2 regions of the Paraglaciecola sp. 25GB23A genome follow, and region 1 is predicted to be linked to the other one. Evidence: predicted binding sites of a transcription regulator. Region 1 holds the regulator's gene; the other holds the start of a gene.

Region 1 (11,887 bases):
CTGATACCATCATGCAATACCTGACTGATTTATTGCTGCCGTTTATGCGCGTATCCGGGATGTTTGCAGCTATGGTCGGTATCAGTGCCAAGTCGGTACCCACCACGACTAAGGCATTATTAACTTTATTTTTAACGATGTTGGTGATGCCTTTAGTTCCACCTGTTTCCATAGGAGAACTCTTTTCTGTTGGGACTTTTTTGCTGGTCTTTCAGCAATTAATTATTGGCATAGCGATTGGGTTTATTTCAAACATGGTGCTCAATACTTTTGTTTTGGCTGGCCAAATAGTAGCGCTGCAAACGGGTTTAGGATTTGCATCAATGGTTGATCCTGTCAATGGTATAAATGTGCCTGCTGTGGGGCAATTTTACCTCATCCTTGCCACATTAATTTTTTGGGCTTTGGATGGGCATTTGGCAATGATCAGAATGATAGTACTCAGTTTTGAAGCTCTGCCAATTGGTGAGGCTTGGTTGACGGGGGAACAATTTCGTGAAATAGCACATTGGGCAAGTTGGATGTTTGTATCGGCCATTACTATATCGCTCGCCCCAATTATTTCTTTATTAATCGTTAATTTGGCGTTTGGCATAATGACCAAAGCGGCACCACAGTTAAACGTTTTTAGTCTTGGTTTTTCAATTGCGCAAATTATGGGGCTATTTATTATGTGGCTTACCTTGGATAATTTAACCCATCACTTTGAAGTACTTTGGGATCGGGCTCAGTTGTTGATGTGTCAACTTCTGCAAGTCTGTCAATAAGGGAGAGTAGCCATGGCTGATGAGAGTGATAAGACCGAAGACCCCACGGGAAAAAAGGTCGATGATTCGCGAAAAAAGGGGCAGATTGCCCGTTCAAAAGAACTTTCTACTGCCTTGGTTTTAGTGATCAGTGGCATTGGTTTTATCGTCATGGGATCAAGTATTGCTGAAGCACTTTTCAAAATCAGCCAGCGCACTTTTACCTTATCTCGAGATGAAACTTATGACTATAACCATATGTTTCAGGCTTGGGGTTTAGCCATTGAAACGATCAGCTATCCTGTTTTACTGTTTTTAACGATTGTGGCCATTGCCGGTATTTATGGCAATATTGCGTTGGGTGGCTACAACTTTACTTGGGAATCAGCCTCAGTTAAAGCGAGTAAACTTAATCCATTAGCAGGCTTGAAACGCATGTTTGGTATGAATGGTTTAGTTGAACTATTAAAGGCTCTGGCTAAATTTTTCATTGTTGCAGCTATGGCTTATTTTGCGATGAATATTTTCCATGAAGAAGCTTTACACATCGATATGGAATTGTATCCAATGAATTTATTCCATGCCATGGATATGGTCGAATGGAGCTTTTTAATCATGTGTTGCGCCCTGATACCCATCGCCGCTTTTGATGTGCCCTATCAGGCATGGAAACATAACAAAGAAATGAAAATGTCTAAGCAAGAAGTCAAGGATGAGCGCAAAAATTCCGATGGTGATCCTCTTGTTAAAAGTCGCATTCGACGTCTCCAATACCAGAGTGCTGCAAGGCGCATGATGCAGGAGGTTCCGACCGCGGATGTAGTCGTTACTAACCCAACTCATTATTCCATTGCCCTAAAATACGATAAACAGGGAACAAAAGCGCCGACGGTAGTAGCTAAAGGCGTAGATGAACTGGCCATGCATATTCGAAAAATTGCTAATGCCCATGAAGTGCCAATTATTGAATCACCGATGTTAGCCCGTGCAATCTACTATTCCACTGAAGCGGATCAAGCGATTCCTGAAAAGTTATTTATGGCTGTGGCTCAAGTATTGGCCTATGTCTATCAATTAAAAGCCTACAAAAATGGTAAGGGAAAACGTCCTAAACCACTCAGAAAAGACTTACCTATCCCGCCAGAATTAAGACGGTAAACTATCGGATATCGGATATCGGATATCGCATATCGTTATAAAATTTATGCTTAGTTAGGCTGATTGTCAGCAAAGTTTGCTCTGCGCAAGACCTAATTACTTAGGTCTTGCTCAAAATATAAGCATGTGTTTTTAGCAAGCTCAACTTGGCTTACTAGTTGCATTCTGACAAGTAATCGCAAACAAGTGTCAAACTTTCGTTCATGGAACTAGCCAGTTATTTTAATCAGTTCGACAAAAAGCAATTAAAGAATGTTGCTTCAGGACTGGGTGCGCCCATTGTTTTGCTCGCTATTCTGGGCATGGTTATTTTACCCATGCCCGCCTTTTTATTGGATATATTATTTAGCTTTAATATCGCCCTCTCCTTAGTGGTTATTTTAGTGGCAATGCTCACTAAAAAGCCGGTTGATTTTGGTATTTTCCCTCTGGTGTTACTGATTGCTACAGTACTACGCCTTGCTCTAAATGTTGCTTCAACTCGCATCGTATTGCTGGAAGGACACGAAGGTGCTGACTCTGCAGGAAAGGTAATCCAAGCCTTTGGAGAAGTTGTCATCGGCGGAAACTTTGCGGTAGGTATCGTTGTTTTTGCTATTTTGTTAATTATTAACTTTAAGGTAGTTACCGCTGGTGCTGGCCGTATTTCTGAGGTGAGTGCTAGATTTACTTTAGATGCTATGCCCGGTAAGCAAATGGCTATTGATGCCGATTTAAATGCGGGCTTTATTGATCAAGATGAAGCGCGTAAACGCCGTATTGAAGTGACCAGTGAAGCCGATTTTTATGGCTCTATGGATGGAGCATCGAAATTTGTAAAAGGAGATGCGGTAGCTGGGCTTTTTATCATGTTAATTAATATTGTTGGCGGTCTATTTATTGGCATGATCCAACATGATTTAGGTTTTGGTGAAGCGATTGAAATCTATACTCTATTAACCATAGGTGATGGATTAGTTGCTCAGATCCCATCACTTCTTTTATCTGTTGCAACGGCCATTATTGTTACGCGGGAAAATGACTCCCAAGATATGGGGCAAGAGTTAACTAAACAGTTGGGTAACCAACAAGCGCTATGGATAACCTCGGGTATTTTGTTTGTTATGGGCGTGGTGCCTGGGATGCCTCATGTGGCCTTTCTAGGTTTTAGTGCCGTGGTGGGAGGCTACGCTTACTTTACTTACTGGCGCGCCAAACAAATTGCAAATGAACCGCAATTACTAAGTAATTTGCCGGAACAAAGTCGTCAACCAAGTGAAATTAAAGAACTGGGTTGGGATGATGTGCAACACGTTGATACCATTGGCCTAGAAGTTGGTTATCGTCTTATTCCTTTAGTAGACAAAGCCCAAGGTGGTGAATTATTAACCCGTATTAAAGGCGTGCGTAAAAAATTATCGCAAGAGCTGGGTTTTTTAATTCCTCCCGTGCACATTCGCGACAATTTAGATTTAAACCCCAACAGTTATACCATTTCGATGTTAGGTGTCACGGTGGGGGATGCTGAGCTCAGTCACGATGATGAGCTAGCGATTAACCCAGGACAAGTCTTCGGTAAAGTAGAAGGTAAAGCAACCAAAGATCCTGCTTTTGGCCTAGATGCCGTATGGATTAAAGCCAGTCAACGCGAACATGCTCAAACACTGGGTTATACAGTCGTTGACGCGGCAACAGTTGTAGCAACCCATTTAAGTCAATTGTTGACCAATAATGCCTATCAATTATTAGGCTACGAAGAGGTTCAGCAACTGCTCGACTTACTGGCCAAAAATAGCCCCAAACTAGTTGAAGGCCTAGTGCCAGATATATTACCGCTAGGTACGGTGGTCAAAATTCTGCAGACCCTGCTGTCTGAAGGTGTGCCGATTAGAGATATGCGTAGCATTGTACAAACCCTTTGTGAGTATGGTCCTAAAAGTCATGATCCTGACGTACTAGTTTCAGCCGTGCGTATTGCATTGAAACGCCTAATTATTCAACAAATCAATGGTGGTTCTAATGAGATCCCAGTCATAACATTGGCGCCAGAACTGGAACAAATGTTGCACCAGTCTTTACAAGCTGGTGGGGCTGATGGCGCAGGCATAGAGCCTGGCTTGGCAGAACGCTTGCAAACCTCATTAGGCGAAGCCTCACAACAACAAGAGTTAGCAGGTGAACCTGCTGTATTATTGACGTCAGGCATGTTGAGACCGGTTTTATCTAAGTTCTTGAAACATTCAGTGAGTGGATTACACGTATTGTCATATCAGGAAATTCCAGATGACAAACAAATTAAAATAGTCAGTGCCGTCGGTAAGTAGGCCAGTTAATTGGCTAGACGGTATAAGGGGGTAAGGTGAAAATTAGACGTTTTTATGGCAAAGATATGCGTGATGCACTAAAACAAGTTAAAGATGAACTTGGCGGTGATGCAGTCATTATGTCCACTAAAAAGCATGCCGATGGTATTGAAATAGTTGCAGCCTATGACAGGGAGCCCGCGGCGACACTTAAACCTCAGCAGTTAAGAACTAATAACGCTAAAACACCGACTTTAAGTGAAATTATTGGTGACTCTGGTCCAGACAGTTTGCGAGCTTTACTTGAAAAACAATCAAAAGTAGCCGTGAGTTCAGAGCAGAAGGTCGTGAGTCCTGTGCCAAAAGAGGCGACTAAAACCGAAGCTGTCGCGGCTAAATCGACAAATACATCAGATAGTTCAGCCCTTGCTGAAATGCGTTCTGAGCTAAGTTCACTACGCAATATTTTGCAATATCAAATCTCGGGTTTATTGCAGCAAGATAAAAATCGTAAACATCCTTTACATGCTTATTTAGTGTCAAAATTAGAGCAAATGGGCATATCAACGTCGCTAGCTGAAGAAGTGGTGGCATATGCACCAGAAAAAGCAGATGAACGAGAAGCTTGGGTGTTTTTATTGAAGTTAATAGCAAACCGCTTACAAACTAAACCCGATGATATACTCAGTCATGGTGGCGTTATTGCATTAATGGGGCCGACAGGTAATGGCAAAACTACAACAATAGCCAAACTCGCCGCCCAAGGCGCACAAAAATATGGTGCTGACCAAGTTGCAGTGATTACACTGGACAATTACCGGATCGCTGCTTTCGAGCAAATCGCTACTTATGGCCGTATCATCGGTTGTGTGGTAAAAAAAGCTCAAACCAGTGAAGAATTAGCAGATTTATTGTTTCAATATAGGAATAAGCGGTTAGTATTAATTGACACTGCGGGCTTTGGTCAAAGAGATGTTAGATTAATCAAACAGTTAGATACCTTAAATAGTGATGTATGTGCTAATATCAAAAAATTCTTGGTATTGCAGGCAAATTGCCAATATCAAGTCATTCAGCAAAGCATAAAAGTCTACAAACAAGTGGGGCTACAAGGGTGTATTTTGACTAAACTTGATGAGTGCTACAGTTTAGGTGAAGCGATAAGTGCGGTTATTGAGCATAAGTTGCCAGTATGTTATTTAACAAATGGACAACGAGTTCCAGAAGATTTACAACTAGCAGACACAAAATTTTTAATAACCAGTGCTGCGAAGCTTTATAAAAAATATGGTTTAATTCATACTACGGAAAATGAAGCTTACAAAGCAGTAGCAGTATGATTGAGGATCAAGCGAGTAGCTTAAGAAGAATGAATCAATCTAGATTAATTAAAGTAATAGCGGTGACTGGTGGTAAAGGTGGCGTAGGTAAAACTAACGTCACTTTAAACACGGCTATTTCATTGGCGCAGCAAGGCAAACGTGTCATGGTGCTTGATGCTGACTTAGGCTTAGCCAACGTCGATGTATTACTTGGCCTACGAGTTGAGAAAAATCTATCTCATGTCTTATCGGGTGAATGCACACTTGACGAAGTCTTAGTTGAGGGGCCATATGGAATAAAGATTGCCCCGGCTTCTTCTGGAAGCCAATCTATGACTGAACTGACACCAACTGAACATGCAGGACTTATTCGTGCATTTAGTGAGTTGCAGTCACAAATTGATGTGTTAATAGTTGATACTGCGGCCGGCATTTCCGATATGGTACTGAGCTTCTCAAAGGCGTCACAAGATATTATTATGGTGGTTTGTGATGAACCCACCTCGTTAACCGATGCCTATGCTTTAATCAAAATATTAAACAAAGAGCATGGAGTATTTCGCTTTAAAATAGTAGCGAATATGGTTCGAACACCTCGGGAAGGGGATGAATTGTTTGCCAAGTTGAGTAAGGTGACTGACCGCTTCCTCGATGTAGCACTTGAATTAGTTGCCGTTATTCCTTTTGATGAAAATGTCAGAAAGGCAGTCAGAAAACAGAAAGCGATTGTCGATGCTTTTCCAACTTCTCCAGCATCGATGGCGATTAGAAAATTAGCGAGAAAAGCAATTGATTGGCCAATACCGTCGCAGCCAGGTGGCCATTTGGAGTTTTTCTTAGAGCAGTTAGTCAGCAAAAAAGCAGTAGGCGATAATCGGTGAATAGTAAAGCCTCAGCTTACCAACAGATGACTGATAAGAATGAACTTGTTGAACGTCATGCTCCTTTGGTTAAGCGTATTGCCCATCATTTGTTAGCAAGGCTACCTGCTAGTGTGTTAGTAGACGATTTAATTCAAGCTGGCATGATCGGTTTACTTGAAGCATCAAGAAATTTTGATGGTAGTAAAGGGGCGAGTTTTGAAACGTTTGCCGGTATTCGTATCAGAGGCTCCATGCTAGATGAGATACGGAAAGGCGATTGGACACCTCGTTCAGTGCATAAAAATGGACGTGCTATTACTCAAGCTATTCGTGAAGTAGAGCGAGAGACTGGCCGGGATGCCAGAGATGTCGATGTTGCCGAAAAACTGCAAGTTAATATTGTAGATTATCATCAAATGTTACTTGAAGTGAATTCAGGTAAACTGATTGGTATTGAAGATTTGGGTGTCACAGAAGACGTTGTTACAACAGAACAAACAAAGGGGTCTGACGTGCCCTTTGAAGATTTGTTACAAGGTTCATTTCAAAAAGCACTCGCTCATGCTATTACTACCTTACCTGAACGAGAGGCGATTGTATTGTCACTCTATTACGATGAAGAATTAAATTTGCGTGAAATAGGTGAAGTACTGGATGTTAGTGAATCAAGAGTAAGTCAAATACATAGTCAAGCCATGCTTAAACTTAAAGTTCGCATGCAAGCTTGGCACAATAACGATAATTAAATTTGCATTGAAGATGGGTATGAACCCTTACCGGAGGTAGTTTTGGATAAGAATATGAAGATTCTTGTTGTTGATGATTTCTCAACAATGCGTCGGATTATCAAGAACTTACTTAAAGATCTTGGCTTTACGAATATACAAGAAGCAGATGACGGAAGTACTGCTTTACCGATGTTACAACAAGGTGACTTTGATTTTGTGGTTACAGACTGGAACATGCCCGGAATGCAAGGTATAGATTTGCTCAGAGCGATTAGAGCAAATCCAAACTTAAAACATATTCCGGTGCTTATGGTAACCGCAGAAGCCAAGAAAGAGCAGATTGTGGCAGCAGCCCAAGCTGGTGTGAATGGCTATGTCATCAAACCATTTACTGCGGCAACGCTCAAAGAGAAGCTGGCGAAAATTTTCGAACGCTTAGGTTGAATTCAGAAAACCCCGATATAGAGGAATTGCTGTATGAAAACCGAAAGCCCGCCGCCTATTTCTTTGCAAGAAGCGAGAAAACTGGTTGAGTTATTGGAGCAAGGAGATAACAAAGGTGCCAATGAGCTCCTTGAATCTATTGGTGTTCAAGACTCAGTAGAGTTATTTGCCGAAGTCGGAAAACTGACGCGTCAATTACATGACTCACTAAATAATTTCCAATTAGATCCGCGTATTGTCAATTTGACAACGGAAGAGATTCCCGATGCTCAGGCTCGATTAACTTATGTTATTCAGTCAACCGAAGATGCTGCCAATAAAACCATGGATTTGGTTGATTCTTGTATGCCCATAGCGGAAAAATTGCACGATGGTATTTCAGCTTTATTACCAGAATGGAATAAACTGATGTCTCGCGATTTACAGCTTGGCGAGTTTAATCAACTTTGCCAAAACATGGGGGATTTTTTAAAAAGCGGAAGCGAAGATTCTGCTCAGTTGACAGGGCTACTAACTGAAGTCTTGATGGCTCAAGGTTACCAAGATCTTACTGGACAAGTAATACGTCGAGTGATTGAGTTGGTCAAAGAAGTTGAAGATAACCTAGTTTATATGCTGACAATGTTTGGTGGTCTTGAATCCAAAGACGGTAAACAACGTAAGGATAAAGCTAACAATTCAGATAAACAGGCCGATACAATAAAAGCTGAAGGACCAATCTTAGATGCTGAGTCTCGCGAAGACGTTGCTTCAGATCAGGTTGATGTTGATGATTTGCTTTCGAGTCTTGGTTTTTAGGGGTGCTAGCGTATGGCTTTTGATGTTGATGAGGATATATTACAAGACTTTCTCGTTGAAGCAGGGGAGATCTTAGAACAATTACAAGAACAATTAGTTGATCTTGAAAACAATCCAAAAGATGCTGATTTACTTAACGCTATTTTTCGGGGATATCATACCGTTAAAGGTGGTGCGGGTTTTTTATCGCTGGGCGCATTGGTTGATATTTGTCATGGAGCGGAAAACGTATTTGATGTTATGCGTACTGGGAAACGGACTCTCACGTCTGAATTGATGGACGTTATTCTGCAAGCAACCGATGAAGTTGTTAAAATGTTTGATAGTGTCAAAGCTGGTCAACCCCTAGTGCCAGCTGGTGAGGAACTCTTAGATACTCTGCATCGACTCAGCCGTCCCGAATCTGAGGACGAAGTGGTTCACGAAACACCAGAAGAATCCGGTCAAATAGAAGAACCAAGTTCAGGCGATACACAAACAGATGATTCCGGCGATTTCAGCGAGGATGAATTTGAAGCACTGCTTGATGAATTGCATGGAAAGGCACCCCCTGCGACAAAAGAAACAGAAACAAAACCCTCAAGATCCTCTGGCGCTGATGAAGATATTAGTGACGACGAATTTGAAGCTTTGCTAGACCAATTGCATGGCAAAGGACAATTTAAGCTTGAAGAAGAAGCCAAACCTGCACCCAAAGCCGCAGAAGCTGATGTAAAAGCAACTAAAAAGAATGCAGCTAGTGATGAAATTAGCGATGAAGAGTTTGAAGCTTTACTCGATGAATTACATGGCAAAGGGAAAGCCCCTGATACCGTAGAGGAAGTTAAAGCGGAACCTATTGCGCCTAAGACTCCTCCGCCTGTTGCAAAGGCTCCAGTAGGGAAGCCAGTCGCACCGGTGGTTAAGGCCCCTGTGGAAGTCAAAAAGCCAGCTGAAAAAGCCCAGCCAGCAGCAGAGGCAGAAAGTAAAGAAGACAAAAAACCTTCTGCCGTGCCTCAAGCAGAGACTACCGTTCGAGTAGACACTAAAAGACTCGACCAAATTATGAATATGGTGGGTGAATTAGTTTTAGTTAGAAACCGCTTGATTAGCCTTGGAATTAATATTGCTGATGAGAGCATGTCAAAAGCGATTGCCAATTTAGATGTAGTCACGGGTGATTTGCAGGGCGCGGTCATGAAGACACGCATGCAGCCAATTAAAAAAGTATTTGGTCGTTTTCCTCGAGTTGTTCGTGATTTAGCTCGAGCGCTGAAAAAAGAAATAACCTTAGAACTTGAAGGCGAAGAAACTGATTTAGATAAAAACTTAGTAGAAGCCTTAGCCGATCCTTTAGTGCATTTAGTCAGAAACTCTGTAGACCATGGTATTGAATCACCAGAAGATCGCAGAGCTGCTGGTAAACCTAGTATGGGTACAGTTAAATTAGCCGCTTCACAAGAAGGTGACCATATACTACTTACCATCACAGATGACGGTAAGGGCATGGACCCTGAAAAGCTGAAAGAAATTGCTATAAAACGCGGTGTAATGGATGCTGATACAGCTGCCAGAATGACTGATGTAGAAGCTTTTAACCTTATCTTTGCACCCGGCTTTTCAACTAAGACTGAAATTTCTGAAGTGTCTGGTCGTGGCGTCGGCATGGACGTGGTCAAAACTAAAATCAATCAGTTAAATGGCTCGGTGAAAATAGATTCAAAGCTTGGTATAGGGACAATACTTGAAATAAAAGTACCTCTTACACTAGCCATTTTGCCCACTTTGATGATTGTGGTTGGGGAGCAGACATTTGCTCTACCTCTAGGTTCAGTCAATGAAATCATTAATGTTGATCCTACCAAGACCAACACCGTGGATGGACAACTCACTATGATTGTCAGATCTAAGGCGATACCTTTATTCTACTTAAGAGAATGGCTTACTCGCAAACCAGGTAAACTTCCTCCAGTAGATAAAACAAAAGGTCATGTGGTTGTGGTGCAAATTGGTACCAAACTACTGGGCTTTGTGGTTGATGCTTTGATTGGCCAAGAAGAAGTGGTGATCAAACCCCTTGATGAGTTGTTGCAAGGAACGCCGGGCATGGCCGGAGCAACGATAACCAGTGACGGTGGTATCGCGTTAATTTTGGATGTTCCAGGCCTGCTTAAACGTTACGCTACTAAGAAGGTATAGTTACATAAGACTCATTTTTGTTTTTATATTTTTACTTAGGGTTTAAATGGCTTACCGAATATTAATTGTTGACGATTCTACTTTTTTTCGTCGTCGTATTACGCAGATTCTGCAGGAAGACTCGGAGCTTCAAGTTGTTGGGGAAGCCAAGAATGGCTTGGAAGCTATTTCCCTCGCTCAACAACTTAAGCCAGACGTCATCACTATGGACGTTGAAATGCCAATAATGGATGGTATTACAGCTGTTAGGAAGATAATGGCCCTGTGTCCAATGCCAATCATCATGTTTTCGTCTTTAACTCATGATGGTGCAAGTGCTACTTTAGATGCACTCGACGCAGGTGCATTGGACTTTCTACCGAAAAAATTTGAAGACATCGCACTAAACAAAAAAGAAGCCAAGTTACTGCTTCAAGATCGAATTAAGACCCTTGCTCGCAAGAGTACAAGCTTGGGGCGCTCGGTTTTAAGTCAACCGCCAATAGCGCGGTTTGAGACGAGTCAAGCACCACGCTCTGCTATCGGTAAAAATATTAGAAAGAGTTATAAATGCTTAGCAATAGGCACTTCAACTGGTGGCCCTGTGGCTTTGCAGAAGATACTGATGGGTTTTCCTCACTCATTTCCTTATCCCATCATTATGGTGCAGCACATGCCAGCCGCATTCACTGAGGCATTTGCCAATAGACTTAATGACTTATGTAAAATTACGGTCAAAGAAGCTAAGCAAGGGGATGTTCTGGTTGCTGGTACTGCCTATTTGGCCCCGGGCGGATGCCAAATGACAATAGAAGGTAGGGCGAGTTCAGCCCACATTAGAATCTCAGATGCTGAACGCTATCCAGAAATGACATATAAGCCCAGCGTAGACCTCACATTTGCATCACTATCTAATGTTTTTGGCGGAGATGTATTGGGTGTTATCTTAACTGGTATGGGAGCTGATGGTCGTGAAGGCTGTCGTGAATTGAAGTCGCAAGGTGCAAAAATTTGGGCTCAGGATGAAAAAAGCTCTGTTGTTTATGGTATGCCTCAAGCTGTTACAGTGGCAAATATCGCTGAACAAAATTTTGATATTGAGCATATGTGCCAACAAATTAAATCTGAAATGCTCGATTAAATAGCAGCTTGTAGACCAACTAACACCCTGGATTTTAAGTTAAAAATAATATTTATATAAGGCCACAATTTTGATTGTTTGGACAGTTGCTAATCACAAAGGTGGGGTTGGAAAAACCACTACGACGGTGACTATGGGAGGACTTTTAGCCCAAGCTGGCAAACAAGTTATATTGGTTGATACGGATCCACAAGCCTCACTAAGTTACTATTTTGGTGTTGACTCAGAGCAGTTATCTTCCAGTCTGT
Region 2 (11,887 bases), on a different contig from region 1:
ATGAACTCATCTTTAATCACAAACATTATTAGTGTTTTAGTCTTAGCAATTGCCAGTTATTTCGTTTTTGAGCTGGTTAATATTGCATTATCGCCCGCTATTTCAGTTGCACTTGGTATCGTCATTGGCGGCATAGCATCAGTTTTATTATTTAACATTAAAAGCACACCGAGCATCGGTGATAGCGGTCAAGTTTCAGAATTAAGTACTCTTTATGTAGGTAACCTACCTTATCGGGCAAATGAACAAGCCGTGCAAGAACATTTCGAAGCACACGGTGTAGTTAACTCTGTGCGATTAATGAAAGATCGTCGGACTGGAAAGCGTAAAGGTTATGGATTTGTAGAAATGGATACAAAAGGCGCTAATAACGCAATCAAAAACTTAAATGATTCTGAATTTCAAGAAAGAACATTAAAGGTGAGATTAGCCAAAGACAAAACTGAAGAAGAATAAACTAGAGTTAAAACAAGTTAGTTATAAAAACGCCTACATTATGTAGGCGTTTTTATTTGCGTAATAACAATGGCCTATTGTGAAGCCAGAGGGAGATTATCCATTAATTTTTGATTAAAGGTGTGAAAGCGATTCAATGCGGTAATCAAATCTGGAGTATGCACTTCGCCCATACGATTAATGAGTGTATTCAGCATATTGTCATAATCACTGCCATCTTGCAGTTGCTGACGACTGGCATCAAGCACAGATAGCATCTTATCAAGATATTGCGCTATCGGCTTAACGGCCTTAGCTGGCTCACTATCTGTTTTATTTTGACTATAGTGCGAAACCGTCTCATAGGTTTTAACCACTTGGGAAGTTTCTGCTTTGGTTAACTGCAAGGCAAACCCGGCTAGTTCTTTTTCGTCGAAGCCAAGCTTTAAGGCCTGTTTGTAAGCCGTTTCTATATCGCCATTAAAAAACTCATCAGCTAAGCTATTTGCATCCGATACAAGTTGCCCGATAGCGGTTAATTCTTGTTCGTTTAAATTGCCGCTCACACTGAAACTCAATGCATTACTTTCATAATAGACACTGTTCTGTTGCAACACAGTAGGAGGTGACTCTTTGGTTTGAACTTCGCCCTGGGTTTTCACACTCTGTTTGAGCGGTTCTGCTTGCTTGGTACTAGAAGCATTTGCTTCCGGCTGCTCAGCTGGTTGTTGGTTTGCAATATTTACTTGAGCAGAGTCCGGAGCGTCTGACTTAGATGTTTGTTGCACTTGCTTAGCTGCCTCAGCTTGTTGCTGTAAAATAATTTGGCGATTAAATTCAAACTGTTTAAAATCTTCAAAAGATAATGTAACTTCATCGCCCTCTTTTGTTTTAACTACTAGTTGAGAGGATTGCTGTTGCGTTACCGATATTTGCGTTGCAACTTGCTTAACCTGAGTAGAATTAGCCGTAGGCTCATCTTGCTTAGCAAAAATATCTTTTTTAAGGCTTTCAATACCCTCGTCAATTAATTTTTTACTGTTGTCGATACCCACGCGAATTTCTTCGTTCATCAAACCAGCTAAATCTTTTTCTGCCAATTTGATACCTTTTAACACGCCAATCGTCGCTTGCTCAAATAGCTTGTTTAACTGGCTATCATCGGCACCATTGCTTTTTGCGTTCTTGATTGCACCGCCAACAAATTTCAAAACATTTTTTGCCACCTCTTCAAAATCAAATAAGGGTTGCACGGTTTGTTTTGCTTTATTACTCGAGAAATCCGGCTTCTTACCGTCAAGCTCTAATGTTGTGTTCAGAGCACTCGAATATACTCTTGCGCCAAAGCTCGAACTAGAGCTGAATTTATCAGAATTTGTTTGTGCTTGATTAGCTTGTAAGGCGGCAGCTTGGCGCAGGCCGGAATCACGCAACTGGTTTTGCACACTGGTCTCACTGCCTAAATGTGCGGGTTTGTCACCTAAAAATGCTTTTAATTGATTAATGTTCATATTGTCTACCTCACTTCCCTCATTAGTAGTTATCGGCAGGTGGTGCATAAAATTTAGGCTACATACAAATAATACTTTACAACAGCAATCTTGAAGTATTAGCTAAAACCCTATACCTTGCGCGATTTTATAAGCAACACGGTGGGAGAATACCATGGGTCACAATGCGATCAATATTGACGATTATCCAGCACAATTGCAGTACAAGGCTGACTTGATACAACAAAGCTTCGATGATTTTGCCATGCCATGTTTAGAAGTATTTCCCTCTGAGCCTATTCATTACAGAATGCGGGCTGAATTTAGAGTGTGGCATGAAGGTAACGATCTTTATCACATCATGTTCGATAAGCAGAGCAAAGAAAAATATAAGGTTGAAAATTTTCCAGCCGCCAGCAAAATAATTAACCAAGTTATGATTGATTTAGTTCACTTGCTTAAGCCTAATGAGATTGCTCGACGTAAACTATTTCAAATTGACTATTTAAGCAGCCTTAACAATCACATTGTGGTTTCTTTGCTTTATCATAAAACCTTAGATGCCGGTTGGCAGCAAGAGATGCAAAGCATTCTGATTAATCTGAGAAAAAAATATAGCATCGATATTATCGGGCGCGCCAAGAAACAAAAAATGGTGTTAGATAAAGATTATTTAATCGAAAACTTAATGATCAATGGCACAGACTTTCAATTTAAACATATCGAAAATAGCTTTACCCAACCCAACGCTGGGGTAAATATTAAGATGATTGAATGGGCCTTGGATGTGACACAAGATTGTCAAGGTGACTTATTAGAACTTTACTGCGGGCTTGGTAACTTCACTCTACCTCTAGCACAAAACTTTAATCGCGTATTAGCCACAGAAATTGCCAAATCATCGGTTACCGCTGCGCAATACAACATTGCTCTGAACAAAATTGACAATGTCACCGTGTTAAGAATGTCGAGTGAAGAATTTGTCGAAGCGCAGCAGCAAAAACGTGAGTTTCGTCGTTTAGAAGGTATTAATTTACAAGATTTTGACTGCACAACCATATTAGTTGATCCGCCACGATCGGGGCTAGATGATGAAACCTTGGGCATGGTTAAGGCGTATCAAAATATCGTTTATATTTCTTGTAACCCAGATACCCTGAAGCAAAATCTCAATGTACTGAGCCAAAGTCATGAGATAGTACGCTTTGCTTTATTTGACCAATTTCCTTATACCCATCATGCAGAATGTGGGGTATTTCTGCAAAAAAGGGCTTAGGCCTGTAATGCACCAATAACAATAAATCTCAGTTGTTGTTTAAGTCTTTCAGCCAAGACTTTCTTATGTTCAGGTGTCGCATCAAGAGCTTCCGCTCCTGTGCTAAAAACCAGCTTCACCATGGCCTCAGCTTGTAAATTGGCGATATTACTTTTGAGGCCAGTGGTTGCCATAGTGTAATCAGTCAGTTCAACGTTGAAATGCTGAATCTCACGCAATACGGCCGCTCTGAAGGCTAATGACGTGCCGGTATGTTCCCTGAGTAACAATCTGAATACGTTACTGTTGTCGTTAATAAACTCCATAAAAGTCTCTACTGAGGTATGTATTACTCCTCCGCCCGAGGCTATTCTTAATCTGGCTTGACGCATAAGTTGTCGTAAGGCTAAGCCAGCTTCATCAACCAAGGTCAAACCTAACTCATCAATGTCTTTAAAATGTCGGTAAAAAGAGGTAGGTGCTATACCTGCTACCCGTGCAACTTCACGCAGACTAATACTAGACAAACTGCGTTGTTCATCAAGCAACGAAAAAGCAGCTTCAATAATACTGCGACGAGTACGTAGTTTTTGTAATTGACGACTCAAAATAAGCTCTAATTAATTTTTATAAACTAGTTTACCCTGAAAATCGTGAAGGGCACAGCCTATGATTTCAATCAGTATCAGTAGATTTTTCTTGATTAAGTACTGAGGCAAAGTTAAATTAGCGTACAGTTGTAAGCTCAAAAAATAATTACCATGAAAAAACCTCGCTTGTTGTTTGTCAATGTCGCCATATTCCTGATTACCGGACTTATCGCACTTTTTATCGTTCCTTACGAAGCCTTTACTCATGGATTTGATAGCTTTGAAATTATTGCCTGTATTGCACTTATCTATTTTTCAGGTATGTCGATTACAGCAGGTTATCATCGCTTGTGGTCTCACAAAGCGTATGAAGCAAACCCAGTTATCAAGGTAATTCTGGCGATTGGTGGCGCTATGGCCTTGCAGAACAGTATTTTGCATTGGTCCTCTGATCACCGCATTCACCATAAACATGTAGATGATAACGAATCTGATCCCTATTCAGCAAAAATGGGATTTTGGTATTCCCACATTGGGTGGATGCTCAGAGAATATCAAGTTCATCGTTACAGTGATTACAGTAACTGTCGGGATCTACAAAAAGACAAAGTGGTTATGTGGCAGCACCGCCATTATTTAGCCATCATGCTCAGCGCTAATTTTGGTGTACCAATTTTGTTAGGCTGGCTCAACAACGATATATCGGGCATGTTGCTGCTGGCTGGTGTGTTTAGGCTTGTTGTGGTTCATCACGTGACATTCTTCATAAATTCTCTGGCGCATATCTGGGGTAGACAGCCTTACACCGATAAAAACAGTGCAAGAGATAATGATATTTTAGCGTTTTTTACATTTGGTGAAGGTTATCATAATTTCCATCATATCTTTGAATACGACTATCGTAACGGTATTAGATGGTGGCAGTTTGATCCCAGTAAATGGCTGATAAGAGGTCTATCTTTTGTAGGATTAGCAAAGAATTTGCGCCGCTGCCCTGAAGAACGGATTGAAAAAGCCCGCTTAATTATGCAGTTGCAACGGTCAAAACTGCGTATTGCCTCATTAGCCAATAGAGAAGAGATGATGCAAAAGCTCCAAGACGAGTATGAATTATTAGTGCACAGAATGACCGAATATTACGCAGCTCAAAAAAGGATGATGGGAGTAAAAAAACAGGACTTAAAACGCAGTTATGAAAAGCTGGAATTGCACCATCGATATAAAGAATTAAAGCTTAATTTGGCCTTGCAGAAAGAGAAGTGGCTTAAATTAAATCAATTGGTTTGTTTGCCCTTAATGGTCGAAAAAAATTAGTAAAAACCAGACACAAAAAAAGCTGCTTGAAGCAGCTTTTTTTTATCTCACTTACCTTATTGTACTAGAGCAAACAATTTAGCTTCTTGTTGTTCTTGGTCTTTTTGAGCAATCACTTTAATCAACATCTTGTTGGGGAAGAATTGTGTCGTCGCCATCACATTTGGGCTTTGCTGCTCAAGTTTCAAAGTAAGCTCGCGCTGCATATTTTGAAACTGCATATTATTATCAATCAACGAAGCTGTGCACTGGCCATTTATTTCATAGTTATTCATGTCCATGCAAGTAAACATGCTTTTTTGACTTAATTCGCTGTGCGCTAGACTGGAGCATACTAATAGGATGCCTGTTAGAACTAGTTTCATACGCATAATTTTCACCTTTTAACTGCTGGTATGACTTAAAGTTACACTGATCAGAGCAACACATCAAGTTTTAACAGCATAGTTTTATGACAATATTATGACAAAGTGAAATATTTCTATATTTATTTGATTACCACGCAGAACATAATCAACTTAAGATCAAGTACGTATTTGTAAGGGGACAGATATTCTGGGCAATTAAACTAAAAAATAAAGTAAGAAAACAAGATAGTTAGGTTTAGGCTCGACAAATTAAATATTAAGCACAATAACATCAGCCAACATTTGACAGCGAAAACACAGCAGGGCTAGCTACTGTGTTAATCCTAGAGCAGATTTAAAGATCACGTTGTTCAATCAGGTACGCTAATAATTGATCGAATGGCATAGGCTTGGCGAACAAATACCCTTGCGCTTCGTCGCAACCGAGTTTCAGCATGTAACTCGCCTGCTCTCGTTTTTCTACTCCTTCAGCTATAGTTGATAATCCCAGCTTATTGCCTAATGTTACTATCGTTTCAGCAATAAATGCTGACTTACCCGGAGTAATTTCATTCACAAAAGAACGGTCAACTTTCAACCTGTCTAATGGAAGTTGTTGCAAGTAACTCATCGATGAAAAACCAGTACCAAAATCATCAATAGCCACTTTAACGCCGAAAGCTTTTAACTCATGTAATGCTTCCACCACTATTTGTGGTTCATCCATAACAATACTTTCGGTAATTTCTAATTCGATTTTTTCAGGTTTAATACCCTCACGTGTAATAACGTCTTTTACCACGTTAATAAACGCTGGATCTCGGAATTGTGGCATTGAGATATTCACTGCCATCCGCAATTCATCAAAGCCGTATGTCGCCAATACACCTAGTTGTCGACACGACTCTTCTAACACCCAAGCACCAATGTCAATAATAAGGCCTGAATACTCAGCAAGAGGGATAAAAACATCTGGCGAAATAAAACCGCCGCTCGATGTTGGCCAACGTAACAATGCCTCCATTCCAACCACATTTTCGGTCACCAAATCGACCTGTGGTTGATACCACAACTGTAATTTGCGTGCCTTAAAGTCAATAGCAAGTTGGCGGATCATATCTAAACGCCACGTTGTTTGCTCTTCCATTTCTGGTTCGTAAAATTCAAAATTTGTATTAAGATTTTTCTTGGCTTCGTTTAAAGCAATGTTACTGTGCTTGAGAATATTGATGCCAGTTTGCGGTCTATTGGTCAGTCTCACTAAACCAAAAGACGCCCCCAAGTGCAAGGAGTGCTCTCCGGCTTTGAAAGGAGCAAAAAACAGTTCTTGCAGGGTTTGTGGATTAACAAAAAATTCTGGGCCAATTAAACCAAACACATCTGATCCAATCCGACCTAATCTGACCTTGTCTTTGAAAGTTTCTTCAAGTCTATTAGCAACCGATAACAGCACACTGTTTCCGACGTCTTGCCCTAGGCCATCATTAATATCGGCAAAATGGCTGATATCAACTAAAGCAACCATGACCTCATGAACGGCAGTTTTACCATCTCCAAGTTCATCAAGCATGTTAATAAACTCACTACGATTAGGTAATTTAGTTAACCAATCTTTAAAGGCAGCAGTGCGTAGCTGATGAAATAAATTAACGTTTTCGTAACCTACAGAAACACTGGTTAAAAACACTTCAAGTAACTGTTTATTTATCTCACTAATTTCTTTACCCATTTGCAGATAAACGGCGGCCTCATAACCAGAGCTATTGAGGTATAAAACAGAGAAATCGTGTTCGAATATATGTTGTTTTATAGCAAGGCAACGATTCACAAAATCGACAATTTGAGGGTTATGAATATTTTCTAACTTTAAATTAATGTGACAGGCAAACTCACCTGCCGCGCCCAAGATATAAACACCATCATCATCTTTTTCTAGTACCGAACCTGCGCGAGCACAAACAACACCTCCGGCCTCGAGCCCAAGAAGAGAGCTAATCTGGGTTACCACTCCCTCGCAAAAGTTTTTTACTGAATGTTCTTCCATCAAGTTGGCGGCAGAGATAATAATTTTCTGAAGACCAAGTCGGCTTTGATTAATGGATAATATTTGTTGATAAGAACGCAAGGACGCTATTATCGTCGTGACTAATTTGCTACGGGTTAACTCTGTCTTTGTTTTATAGTCATTGATATCGTAGTCTTTAATAACTTGCTCTTCGGGAGCATAACCGGGTTGACCGGTACGTAAAATAATTCGCGGTTCTTCTAAGCCCATTTCCGAACGCATGATTTTAGCGACTCTTAGACCTGAGTCATCAGATTCCATCACCACATCTAATAAAATAATGGCAATACTTGAGCCCATCTCACCAATGATTTTTAGAGCCTCGGCACCAGAATAAGCATGAATAAACTTTAAACCTTTATCATTCACAATTAAGTCAGACAAAGCTAAGCGAGTCACTGAGTGAATTTCTTCATCATCATCAACGACGAGGATATTCCAATAACCACTTGCAACTTTGACTTCTGAACCTTTATCTTCGGATAAAAAAATCAGTTCATCATTTTCATAATTATTTTGGCTCATTTAATTACAGACGACTCCGAAGTAGCAATAATGGATAAAGTACAATCTTAGCTAACATTAACTCAATATTGCCCAGAGCAAAAGACTCCTGTGCACATTGGCGTGATTTTATGCTATTGATAGTAGTCCAAAATATTTTTTAACGCTAAGTAGTCATAAAATTCTTATTATGCCGATGAGCTCTGAGTAAAATCCTAAATAAAAACATGTCGATTAAAGTAGAAAATACCGGATTTAAGCCAATAATAGCGGATATTAAACCTATTAAATCCGATGCCAAACTTGAAATATCTAAAGATAAAACCGAGCACGTTAAAAAATTGGCTGGCACAGATCGCATTGCCAAGTGGTTTAGTCAGGCTGGAATTTATTCAATATCAAGCGCTAAGCAAAAACAAAGTATCGATCATAAAATAAGTGAACGTTTAAAATTAAAAGAACGTCGAAAAATTATAAATTTAGAAAATATTCTTAGTAAAGCCATCAATTTTTGCCTTGATGAAGGTCAAACTGATGATATAGATCCTGACTGGTTTTTTAGTTTTATTAAAATGGCAGAAGAAATTTATTCACCGCCGATGCAAGAATTATGGGGTAAAATTTTTGCAGTTGAAAGTGGTAAACCTGGCAGCTTTTCACTCAACACCTTGCAACTCCTTAAACAACTCACGCAGAAAGACGCCGTGATTTTTCGACGTGCGGTTAATTTTGCCAGCCGACAACGTGGTGATTCTAGCCCCAAATTATTAATTGGTTATTATCGTAAAAAATCGCTTTGGTCGTTTTTCAGCGCCAATAGTGGACATCAACTCAATTTGGCTCAGTTTGGTTTAAGTTACCCTGACTTGCTGGCATTAATGGATTTAGGCCTCATTCATCATAGTGAAATAGAGTCCGGAGAGATTGCATTTGGAGAGACTGTTGAGTGGCGTATTTCCGGACATACCATGACATTATCACCTAGGCTAAGATCGCTCACATTAGTTTATTTTAAATTTACCACTATCGGCGCAGAGCTGAGCAAGTTAGTTAATAGTCAAAAGCAAGACCACTATGTTGTAGCTTTGCGACAAAAGCTTGGGACAGTATTTAATATAAAAGACTAAGAAGGGCGAAGGAGATAAGCATCTTCGGCGCATTAAACACTTAAATGCCATCACCAAATTCATGTAGACCACATTCTCGTTTCATACCAAAGAAGCGAGTATCTTGCTCGTTCATGCCCTCTTCCAGTGAACGGGTGGTATGCCAATCACCTATTGACACATAGCCTTTTTCCCACAATGGATGATAGGGGAGATTATGCTCTTTTAGATAATAATGTATGTCTTTATTGGTCCAATTAATAATGGGATAAATCTTGAATTGATTCTTTAACTGTTGCACAACAGGTAAGTTTTCTCGCATATCAGACTGGCTGCGGCGTAACCCGGCAAACCAACTTTTAACCGACAACTCTTCTAATGCTTGCTGCATAGGTTGCACTTTATTGAGCTGATTGTAACGCGTAATACCATCCTGGCCTTGTTCCCACAATTTGCCCATCCTCGCTTCCTGCCAAGCAGCAGACATAGGTGCACGATAGACTTTCAAGTTAAGTTGGAGCATTTCAGTCATCTCATCAATAAATTGATAGGTTTCAGGAAAAAGATAACCAGTGTCTGTCACCACTACGGGAATATCAGGCTTTTGACTTGCCACCATATGCAGCATGACTGCAGCTTGTGCGCCAAAACTAGAAGACAGCATAAAGTTGCCTGGCAAATGCTCTAGTGCCCAAGAGACTCTCTCTTGAGCGCTAGACTTTTCAAGTTGCACATTTAACTGAGCCAGCTCTTCTGTGCTTGGAGCAAAGTGGTCTTCCTTTGTTTGCAGGGTATTAGATGGCATATTCTGGCTCATCATAAAAATCTTTGGCAGAATTTATGACTGGCTTGACCACTTTGGCGCGGATCACAAAATCACCAAATGACTCATTAGCTTCAGCTTCTTTCGCCCAACGACCAATCAATTCATCTAGCTCACGCATGATTTCTTTTTCATCGATATTTTCACGATACATCCTTGGTATACGTGTACCTTCACGATTACCACCAAGATGCAGGTTATATTTACCTGGGCCTTTACCGACTAAACCCACTTCAGCCAACATAGCTCTGCCACAACCATTCGGGCACCCAGTGACCCGAAAAATAATGCTCTGCTCGGGAATACCATGCTTAGATAAGATAGATTCAAGTTCAGTAACCGCGTCGGGTAGATACCTTTCAGCCTCCGCCATGGCTAAAGGACAAGTAGGAAAGGCAACACAGGCCATAGAATCCAGACGCTGTGGACTCACTTCTTGTCTAATCAGTCCATGCTCGCGAGCAAGTTGTTCAATTTGATTTTTTAACTCTGCGGGTACACCAGCAACAATTAAATTTTGATTAGCGGTTAATCTAAAGTCACCTGTATGGATTTTTGCAATCTCGGCACAACCTGTTTTTAAGGTTTGGCCTGGATAATCGAGAATTCGCCCGTTTTCAATAAACAAAGTTAAATGATGTTTACCATCTATGCCTTCAACCCAACCAATGCGATCGCCTCGATTAGTAAATTCGTAAGGACGACTGCTCGCAAATTTAATCCCTGCACGCGATTCAACTTCTGCTTTGAATGTCTCAACGCCTACCCGTTCTAAGGTATATTTAGTTTTAGCATTTTTGCGATTAACTCGGTTACCCCAATCTCGCTGTGTGGTCACCACCGCAGCCGCTACCGCTAATGTATGTTCAAGTGGGATAAAACCAAAATCATCTGCTTTACGTGGGAAGGTTGTGGTATCACCATGAGTCATTGCCAAACCACCGCCCACTAAGACATTAAAGCCTACTAAGCGACCATCTTCTGAAATTGCCACAAAATTCAAATCGTTTGCATGCACATCAATATCATTGTGCGGTGGAATAACTACGGTCGTTTTGAATTTACGCGGTAAATAGTTACTGCCTAAAATAGGCTCTTCGTCGGTTGTTTCCAACTTTTCACCATCTAACCAGATTTCTGCATAGGCACGTGTTTTAGGTAACAAATGCTCACTGATCTTCTTAGCCCATTCATAGGCTTCTTGGTGCACTGCCGATTCGACTGGATTAGAGGTACACAGTACATTACGATTAACGTCACCGGCTGTCGCAATAGAATCGATACCGGCTTTATGCAAAGTTTGATGCATCAACTTTATGTGGGGCTTTAACACTCCATGAAATTGAAAGGTCTGCCTAGTGGTCAAACGAATACTGCCATACAAAGTGTGTTCTTGGGCAAACTTATCGATTGCGAGCCACTGAGTGGGCGTGATAATGCCACCCGGCAAACGTGCACGAAGCATTACGTTTTGCAAAGGTTCTAACTTTTGCTTAGCTCGCTCGGCGCGAATATCGCGGTCATCTTGTTGATACATGCCATGAAAGCGGATCAACTGAAAATTATCAGCGCTAAAACCACCGCTAAGATCGTTCTTTAAGTCTTCAGTGATGGTGCCACGTAAAAAATTACTGCGGCTTTTCATTCGCTCGTTATCAGCTAATTTGCCTTGTACAACATGTTTGTCATTATTGGTTGTCATTAATAAACATCCTTCTGATAGCGTTTAGCACGACGCAATTCCATAATATATTGTTCAGCTTGCTCGGAATCTTTATCACCATGCAATTGAACAATGGACATAAGTGCGTCGTTTACATCTTTAGCCATATGATCTGCGTCACCGCAAACGTAGATATGCGCGCCATCTTGCAGCCATTGATACACTTCTGCACCTTGCTCTAACAAACGATGTTGCACATATACTTTTTCTTCTTGATCTCGAGAAAAGGCCAGAC

The links. Region 1 encodes FliA, which starts transcription of late flagellar genes. Its sites were predicted from a motif close to CTAAAGNTNNNNNNNNNNNNGCCGATA; they were not measured.
Region 2: the regulator FliA is predicted to act here: its motif matches at 1,977-2,003, upstream of ABKW31_RS12805 (DUF5610 domain-containing protein).

What each region holds. Positions count from the first base shown of each region.
Region 1 covers NZ_JBDYKM010000001.1:746,302-758,188, forward strand. The annotation lists gene fliR (flagellar biosynthetic protein FliR) at 1-767, shown strand, start outside; gene flhB (flagellar biosynthesis protein FlhB) at 780-1,904, shown strand; gene flhA (flagellar biosynthesis protein FlhA) at 2,108-4,207, shown strand; gene flhF (flagellar biosynthesis protein FlhF) at 4,243-5,526, shown strand; gene ABKW31_RS03295 (MinD/ParA family protein) at 5,523-6,389, shown strand; gene ABKW31_RS03300 (RNA polymerase sigma factor FliA) at 6,386-7,117, shown strand; gene cheY (chemotaxis response regulator CheY) at 7,160-7,543, shown strand; gene ABKW31_RS03310 (protein phosphatase CheZ) at 7,577-8,341, shown strand; gene ABKW31_RS03315 (chemotaxis protein CheA) at 8,354-10,519, shown strand; gene ABKW31_RS03320 (chemotaxis response regulator protein-glutamate methylesterase) at 10,566-11,639, shown strand; gene ABKW31_RS03325 (ParA family protein) at 11,710-11,887, shown strand, end outside.
Region 2 covers NZ_JBDYKM010000007.1:132,686-144,572, reverse strand. The annotation lists gene ABKW31_RS12810 (RNA-binding protein) at 1-456, shown strand; gene ABKW31_RS12805 (DUF5610 domain-containing protein) at 531-1,946, opposite strand; gene trmA (tRNA (uridine(54)-C5)-methyltransferase TrmA) at 2,101-3,201, shown strand; gene fabR (HTH-type transcriptional repressor FabR) at 3,198-3,788, opposite strand; gene ABKW31_RS12790 (fatty acid desaturase) at 3,942-5,084, shown strand; gene ABKW31_RS12785 (hypothetical protein) at 5,141-5,455, opposite strand; gene ABKW31_RS12780 (EAL domain-containing protein) at 5,787-8,021, opposite strand; gene ABKW31_RS12775 (TIGR03899 family protein) at 8,228-9,127, shown strand; gene ABKW31_RS12770 (phosphoadenylyl-sulfate reductase) at 9,168-9,911, opposite strand; gene cysI (assimilatory sulfite reductase (NADPH) hemoprotein subunit) at 9,901-11,631, opposite strand; gene ABKW31_RS12760 (assimilatory sulfite reductase (NADPH) flavoprotein subunit) at 11,631-11,887, opposite strand, start outside.